Regions from separate parts of the Halomonas sp. NyZ770 genome, predicted to be linked through region 2. Evidence: riboswitches for the same ligand, from Rfam matches in the RefSeq annotation. Region 2 holds a riboswitch; the other holds the start of a gene.
What was found. Region 2 has a riboswitch for thiamine pyrophosphate ahead of tenA (thiaminase II). Riboswitches for the same ligand answer to the same signal wherever they lie in the genome.
Positions count from the first base shown of each region.

Region 1: linked by a shared signal. The riboswitch ahead of thiM (hydroxyethylthiazole kinase) and the one ahead of tenA (thiaminase II) in region 2 are both predicted to bind thiamine pyrophosphate.

Region 1 covers NZ_CP085143.1:232,338-236,544, reverse strand. The annotation lists gene LG409_RS01150 (cupin domain-containing protein) at 1-299, shown strand, start outside; gene LG409_RS01145 (DUF6164 family protein) at 280-645, opposite strand; gene gloA (lactoylglutathione lyase) at 647-1,180, opposite strand; gene LG409_RS01135 (DUF2237 family protein) at 1,387-1,761, shown strand; gene LG409_RS01130 (hypothetical protein) at 1,882-2,226, shown strand; TPP riboswitch at 2,275-2,366, shown strand; gene thiM (hydroxyethylthiazole kinase) at 2,393-3,202, shown strand; gene thiE (thiamine phosphate synthase) at 3,192-3,806, shown strand; gene LG409_RS01115 (LysR family transcriptional regulator) at 3,803-4,207, shown strand, end outside.
Region 2 covers NZ_CP085143.1:2,912,751-2,916,957, reverse strand. The annotation lists gene thiC (phosphomethylpyrimidine synthase ThiC) at 1-1,633, opposite strand, end outside; gene tenA (thiaminase II) at 1,659-2,327, opposite strand; TPP riboswitch at 2,413-2,544, opposite strand; gene LG409_RS13540 (IS1182 family transposase) at 2,746-4,101, shown strand.

The DNA of each region.
Region 1 (4,207 bases), 1.3 Mb from region 2:
ACCGGCGGCCAGGCATCGGCTACAAGATGCTGCACACCTACGCGCAGGAGCGGGTCAGCCTGGAACGTTGGGAGCATGAGGTGACCATCGACTACCCTGCGCTACCGGGCGGGCTGGAACTGCTGGTACTGGAAGGCTCGCTCTACGAGGCGGGCAACGAATACCCGCAGGGCAGCTGGTGCCGCTTCCCACCTGGGGCCACCCCATCGCTGCGGGCCGGTGAACACGGCGTCATGATGTACATGAAACGCGGGCACCTGACGGATGCGGTGTGCCAGGCTAACGCGCCAGCCCAATGAACGGCAGCAGGGTCAGCAGCGCGATCAGAATCACGGCGACCATCACCAGCGCGATCTGAATCGGCTGCTCCCGTAAACGCCGCCCCCAGGTCGGCGCTTCGTTGCGGGCCAGCGCTTCCTGGTGGGCCTTTCGCGCGCTGGCCTGGCGTTCGACCTGGTACTGCGCCAGCAGCGCCTCGGCGTCATCTCGCTGGTCCGGGTTGCGCAGCCAGATGGCATCGACCCCCAGGCGGAAAAACCCCGCCTGGGTTTCATACACGTCGAAGCCGTGTTCATCCAGCAGTTGGCGCACTTCCATGGCCTCTTCATCGGTCACGTGGCGCAACCGGAACAGCAGATGTGCCATGTTAGCCGCCCAATGCCGCCATGCGATCCGCCTGAATCACTTCGATCCAGTAGCCGTCCGCGTCCTTGACGAAAATGACGTCTTTCATCTTGCCCTGGTCGGCACGCTTCACGAAGGTGACATCGTGCTCGTCGAACCAGGCCTGGGCGGCCTCCAGGTCCGGCACGCTGAAGCAGATGTGGCCAAACCCCTGGGGCTCGGCATTGCCGTCGTGGTAGGCAAAGTCCTGCTCGGTTTCGGTGCCCCAGTTGTGGGTCAGTTCCAGCAGACCCTTCTGGCTGAAGGTCCAGGCAGTGCGAGCGTTCTGGTCCTCCGGCACCTGGTCGTCGGCTTCCACGTTGGCCAGAAAATAGAGCGAGAACTGCATCTCTTCGAAATCCAGCCGCCGCAGCACCTGCATGCCAAACACGCGGGAATAGAACGCCAGCGCGCGCTCCGGGTCCTTGACCCGCAGCATGGTGTGATTCAACCGAAACCCTTGGGTCTGGGGAGCCGCAGGGGCAACACCGGGATGCTGTTCACCTGAAAACGACATGACTTTCTCCTGTTGCTGCGTGATGTATCTGGCAATTGGTACCCAAGTAGGCACTTTGGTACGTAAATACTTTGACGAAGCCCATACCATGTACAAGGCTTTAGGCTGCTGCTAACGCGAACCCCATCGAATCCGCCGTTACCGCCCCTTGGATCATGTATGAGGGCGGCGCTGCGATAATTCTAGCCCCTGCCTGAGGAGGCCGCATGTCACGTGATCTCAATGTACTGGGTGAGCCGCTCACCCCCTGCTGTCACTCGCCCAAGACGGGGTTTTATCGTGATGGCTTTTGCCGGGTCGGCACCGACGATGTGGGCATTCATTCGGTATGTGCCATGGTCACCGAGGAGTTCCTGGCGTTTTCCCGCGCGCAGGGCAATGACCTGGTCACCCCGCGCCCCGAGTACGGCTTTCCTGGCCTGCGGCCCGGTGATCGCTGGTGCCTGTGTGCCCACCGTTGGGCAGAAGCCGCAGAGGTCGGTCTGGCCCCGCCGGTGATTCTGTCAGGCACCAATGCACGCACGCTGGACATCATTCCGCTGATCAAACTGCAACAACACGCCCTGGATGCAGTGCACTAGGCCTGCCAGCGCGCGGAGCGCTTCCCCAGGCATTGGTCGCAGTGGATTTTCTATGCAGCTCTTCTACACTACTATCTCTATAGCTGTACATTCAGCGTATCGTTAGCCTGGGAGTGTGTCATGACCGACATTGAAATGACGCTAGATGATCGCCTGACGTTGAAGCAGTTGGCCAACGCGCTACAGAACGGCTTTTCCCCCATCGTGGAGGTCGTCTCGATGGATGGCATCTACAAGGTCCGCTTTCATCATGCCCACGGCGTCTCGGACCTGAGCAATGCACAGGGGCAAGTCAGCACGTTTCTGGGCACCGGCGAAATCCGCGACACCCTCGGGCAACTTGGGCTGACCCACGGCGTATTGACCTGTTCCGACCAGTGTGGCGACGAGATGATCGGCGTCTCGGGCAGCGCCATGACGCCCGATGAAATGCTGACCTACGGCACGCGCATCGCGTTTCGCTGATCTTTCCGCGCCATTGGCTTTACACATCCCGCCTGGCCGAGGATAGTACGCCTACGACAGGGGCGCCGCGACGCGGCTGAGAAGCACCCTTTGAACCTGAACCGGATAGCACCGGCGTAGGGAGTCGTGGTGCTTCCATTCACCACCTCCCTGCCGGGAGGAAGTCATGACCCTACCCAGCCCACGCGAGACGCTGCTCGCGCTGCGTGACCAGACCCCGCTGGTTCACTGCATCACCAACTACGTTGCCATGAACAGTACCGCCAACCTGCTGTTGGCCGCCGGGGCCTCCCCCGCCATGCTGCATGCCCAGGAAGAAGTGGCGGAATTTACCGCCATCGCGGGCGCGCTCTCGATCAACATCGGTACGCTCTCTACCCCTTGGGCCGAGGCCATGCAGCTGGCCGCCCAATCAGCCCAGGCCCACGCGGTGCCCTGGGTGCTGGACCCGGTTGCCGTGGGTGCCACGCGGCTGCGCCAGCAAACCTGCCTGTCCCTGCTGGCTTACCAGCCCAGTGTGATTCGTGCCAATGCTTCGGAAATCATGGCGCTGAGCGGCCTTGCCCACCAAGGCCGGGGCGTGGATGCCACGGTCAGCACCGACGATGCCACCCAAGCGGCCATCACCCTGGCGCGCCGGTATCATTGTGTCGTCGCCATGACCGGGGCCACCGATATCGTCACCGATGGCCAGTCGCTGTATCGTTTGACCGGCGGCCACCCGCTGATGCCACGAGTAACCACCCTGGGCTGCGGGCTCAGCGCGCTGGTCGCCGGCTTCGTGGCGGCCAACCGTCACGCCCCGCTGGCCGCCACGCTCGGCGCCCTGACCTATTTCAATCTGGCAGGCAGTCGCGCCGGGCAGCAGGCCGAAGGGCCGGGCAGTTTCTATGTGGCGCTGCTGGATACCCTGTACTCGCTCACGGCAGATGACCTGCCTGCACTACCTCACTCGGAGACCCTACATGTCGGTTGATCTTACGCTCTACCTGGTCACGGATGCTCAGCTATGCGCCTCCACGGGCCTGGAACGTACCGTGGAAGCCGCCGTGGCAGGAGGCGTCACGCTGGTCCAGCTACGTGACAAGCAGGCCAGCGACGAGGCTATGATTGCCCAGGCCAAGCGTCTCAAGGAAGTGCTGGCAGGTAGCGGAGTGCCGCTGATCATCAATGACCGGCTGAGCGTGGCGCACGCCAGCGGTGCCGACGGCTTGCACGTTGGCCAGAGCGATACGGACGTGATGCAGGCCCGCCAGGTACTGGGCGAGCAGGCGATCATCGGGCTCTCCATCAATACCCTGGAGCAGTTGCAGCGTGCCCCCGTGGCGCTGCTGGATTACGTGGGGCTGGGGCCTGTGTTTGCCACCGGGAGCAAGCAGGACCACGCGCAGCCCATCGGTTTTACCGGGCTGGCCCAGCTGGCCAGTGCCTGCCCGCTGCCCAGCGTGGCCATCGGCGGTTTGAAAGCCGAGCACGCCGCCCAAGTGAAAGCCGCCGGTGCCCACGGGCTCGCGGTGATCTCGGCCATTTGCGGCCATCCTGACCCACGCCAGGCGGCCCAGGCGTTCTTCAGGTCATGACCCAGTTCGACCAACTGACAGCCTTCGTCAAGGTGGCCGAGTTGGGCAGTTACACGCGGGCGGCGGAGGCCCTGGACCTGTCGCGCACCTTGCTATCGCGCCGGGTCATGGCGCTCGAGGAATCGCTGGGCGCGCGGCTGATACAGCGCACCACCCGGCGGCTGCACCTGACGGAAGCAGGCGAGCGCTATCTGGCCCGCGCACAGGCGATCCTGCTGGCTCTGGAGGAGGCTGCCAATGAAGTGGGTAGCGGCCTTCAAAGCGTGAGCGGACGACTGCGCATCAACGGGCCCATGAGCTTTGGCACTCGCTACCTGGCTCCCGAGGTGGCTCGCTTCATGCGGGATCATCCCCACCTGGAGGTGCGCCTGGACCTCAATGACCGCCGTGTAGACCTGCTC
Region 2 (4,207 bases):
CGAAGCGCGCCTTGGAAAGGGCGTTATCGCGCCGCTGCGACGCCGGGTGGCCCTTGGCCAAATCCGCCGCGTGGGCAGCAATCTTGTAGGTGATGATGCCGGTTTTCACGTCATCCTTGTTGGGCAGGCCCAGGTGCTCTTTCGGCGTCACGTAGCAGAGCATGGCGCAACCAAACCATCCAATCATCGCCGCCCCAATGCCAGAGGTAATGTGGTCGTAGCCGGGGGCGATATCCGTCACCAGCGGGCCGAGGGTATAGAAGGGCGCTTCGTCGCAGTACTCCAGCTGCTTGTCCATGTTCTCTTTCACCAGGTGCATGGGCACGTGGCCGGGGCCTTCGATCATCACCTGTACGTCGTGCTTCCAGGCAATTTTGGTCAGTTCACCCAGTGTTTCAAGTTCAGCGAACTGCGCTTCATCGTTGGCATCGGCAATGGAGCCGGGGCGCAGGCCGTCGCCCAGCGAAAACGCCACATCGTACTGCTTGCAGATCTCGCAGATCTCCTCGAAGTGGGTGTACAAGAAGCTCTCCTGATGGTGATACAGGCACCACTTCGCCATGATGGAACCGCCACGGCTGACGATGCCGGTGACGCGGTTGGCGGTGAGCGGCACGTAGCGCAGCAGCACCCCCGCGTGAATGGTGAAGTAATCCACCCCCTGTTCCGCCTGCTCGATCAGCGTATCGCGGAAGATCTCCCAGGTGAGGTTTTCGGCAATGCCGTTGACCTTCTCCAGCGCCTGATAGATGGGCACCGTGCCAATCGGCACCGGCGAGTTGCGGATGATCCACTCGCGGGTTTCATGGATGTTCTGGCCGGTGGAGAGGTCCATGATGGTATCCGCACCCCAGCGGATGCCCCAGGTCATCTTGTCCACTTCCTCTTCGATGGAAGAGGTAACCGCCGAGTTGCCCAGGTTACCGTTGATCTTCACCAGGAAGTTGCGGCCAATGATCATCGGCTCGCTTTCCGGGTGGTTGATGTTGTTGGGAATGATCGCCCGGCCACGGGCCACCTCATCGCGCACGAACTCCGGCGTGATCTCCTTGGGCAAGCTGGCGCCGAAGCTCTGGCCCGCATGCTGATGGCCCAGAATGCGCTCTACCTCTGCCGTACCCAACGCCTGGCGGCGCTGGTTTTCCCGCAGGGCGATAAACTCCATTTCCGGCGTGATGATGCCTTGGCGGGCGTAGTGCAGCTGGGTCACGTTCTTGCCCGCTTTCGCCCGGCGCGGGGTGCGGGTCAAATCAAAGCGCAGCTGGGCAAGGGTGGGGTCGTTGGCGCGGCGATTACCGTATTCCGAAGTCGGGCCATCCAGAAACTCGGTGTCGTTGCGCTCTTCGATCCAGGCCCGGCGCAGCTCCGGCAGGCCCTGGCGCAAATCGATGCGGGCGTTGGGGTCGGTGTAGGGGCCGGAGGTGTCGTACACCAGCAGCGGCGGGTTCTGTTCATCCACGCCGCTGGTTTTGGTGGGCGAGAGGGTGATTTCCCGAAACGGCACGCGAATATCCGGCCGTGAGCCTTCCACGTACACCTTGCGAGAGCCGGGCAGTGGGGCCACTGCGGCGGCATCGACCTGGGCGGTTTCGGCTAAAAAGTGCGCGGTTTTGCTTTTGACGGTCTTAGTCATGACGGTTGCTCTGTGTTGTAGGAGGTTATTCAGAAAGGTCTAAGCCCATCTGCCAGAAGTCGATTTCCAGGCGGGTGGCATCGCGGAAGATCTTGCTCAGCTCAGCAAAACGGGCAGGGGTGACATCCGCCAGGCGGGTATCGAGCCACGCAAGCTCTGCCTGCATGGCGGCCTGGAACTCCTCGCCTTCGTACATGGCGATCCAGGCATCGAAGGGGTTTTGCGCGCCGCGCAGCGTAGAGGGTTGCGCGTTTAGCCAGTTGGCGATTTCGCCGTAGCCGACGAGGCACGGGGCCAGCGCCACGTGCAGATCGAGCAGGTCGCCGCGATTGCCGGTATCCAACACATAGCGGGTGTAGGCCAGCGTGGCGCGGGCTTCGGGGAGTTCGGCAAGCTCCTGCTCGCTGATGCCCCACTCTTGGCAAAAGCCCACGTGCAGGCCCAGCTCCACATCCACGATGGCTTTCAGGCCCTCGTGGGCCTGGCGCAAATCCGCCAGGGTGGGGCTTTTGTAAGCGGCCAGCGCGTAGGCGCGGGCGAAGTGGATCAAGAACAGGTAATCCTGCTTCAGGTAGTGGCGAAACGACGACTCAGGCAGCGTGGCGTTGCCCAATTGGCGCACGAAATCGTGCTCGATGTAAGCGCGCCAATCGGCTTGGCAAGCGGTAGTGAGATCGGTAAAGCGGTAGCCCATATTAGATGCCTCCGGTGGTACAGCGAACCGGCGCACGGGCGAAGGGAGAGTGAGTTGGGGCAAGGAATCAGGTGAACACGGCGCACCCCAACCACCGCTTGATTCCTACGCCGGTACTAGCCGGATCAGGTTCAACGGGCCCCGCCGTGACGACTTGCTGTAGCAGCCAGCCGTATAGCGATCTCAGCCGGTTCCACCGGCACCCCGTCAAGCAGTATTCAGCGCAGTGTAGGAGGCGAGTGGGGGAGATGCAAGGGGGCGTTAACTTGATCGACCACAGGCTTCATGGAAGCATAATTGCCCTTCACTAACCCAATAGGCTTCTGACACCTGCAAATCCATTGCCTAGCAGCCTGTCGGTCTTTCCGTTGCACCGTGAGATACTGACCACCGTCATCGCCGAGCTGAGAAGATCGCCATGAGCCGCTTCATCCCTGTGGATCGCCAGACCGATTACCTGCTGCCGCCTTCGGTAGACGAGTGGTTGCCCGATGGTCACCTGGCGCGGTTCGTTGTCGATGTTGTCGAACAACTGGACCTCTCGACGTTGACCCGGCGTTACATGGGGCGGGGTTCCAAGGCACATCACCCGGCGGTGCTACTGAGCCTGCTGATCTACGGCTACGCCACCGGGGTGGTCTCCAGCCGCAAGATCGAGCGTGCCACCTATGACTCGGTGGCGTTCCGCTACCTGGCCGCCAATACCCATCCCGACCATGACACGCTGGCCACCTTTCGCCGCCGCTTTCTGCCGGAACTGGAACAGTTGTTCGTACAGGTGCTGCTGCTGGCCCGCGAGATGAAGCTGCTCAAGCTTGGCACCATCGCCCTGGACGGCACCAAGCTCAAGGCCAACGCCAGCAAGCACAAGGCGTTGTCGTATGGCCATGCCAAGAAGCTGGAGGCACAGTTCAGGGCAGAGGTGAAAGCGCTGACCGAGCGGGCCGAGTCGGCGGACAAGGAGGACGCGGCCGACGGCATGGATATCCCCGCCGAGATTGCCCGCCGTGAAGCCCGCCTGGCGGCCATCGCTGAGGCGAAGGCCAAGATCGAGGCGCGCGCCGAGGAGCGGGACGCCACCGAGCAAGCCGCCTATCAGGAAAAGGTGGCGCGGCGGGAGGCGCAGCGCAAGGCCGGCAAGAAGCCCCGTGGGCGTGACCCCGAACCGCCCACTGGTGGCCCGCGTGACAAGGATCAGATCAATTTCACCGACCCGCAGTCGCGCATCATGCCGGTCACCGGCAAGGGGTTTGATCAGTGCTACAACGCCCAAGCCGCGGTTGATACCGAGAGTCTGCTGGTGACCCATGTCCACGTCACGCAGGCGACCAATGACAAGCAGCAAGTCATGCCGCTACTGACGGCCTGGCAAGGTTACCCGGAAACGCTGGGAAAACCTGACCACCTGCTGGGTGATACCGGCTACTTCAGTGCCAGCAATATCCAGGCCTGCCATGACCATGGTATCGAACCGCTGTTGGCGATGAAGCGAGACGTCCATCACCTTCCGGTCTTTGAACGTTTCGCCGCGGATCCGCCTGCCCCGGAGAGCGAGGACCCCGTCGAACAGATGGCACACCGCTTGAAGACGCAGGCGGGCCGAGCGCTCTACGCATTGCGCAAACATACCGTGGAGCCGGTCTTCGGGATCATCAAACACGTGATGGGGTTCCGGCAGTTCTCGCTACGCGGACTGGATAAGGTCAGCGGCGAGTGGCGATTGGCCACCATGGCGTGGAATATCAAGCGGATGCACCGGTTGACGGCGGGCTGAGGGCTCGCCGCGCCCAACCGGCCAGCAGGCAAGGCGTCAGAACCGCCTTGCAGAAGCTGAGGGGCAGGTTAAGAGCCACACAACAGCACCAACACCAACACCAACA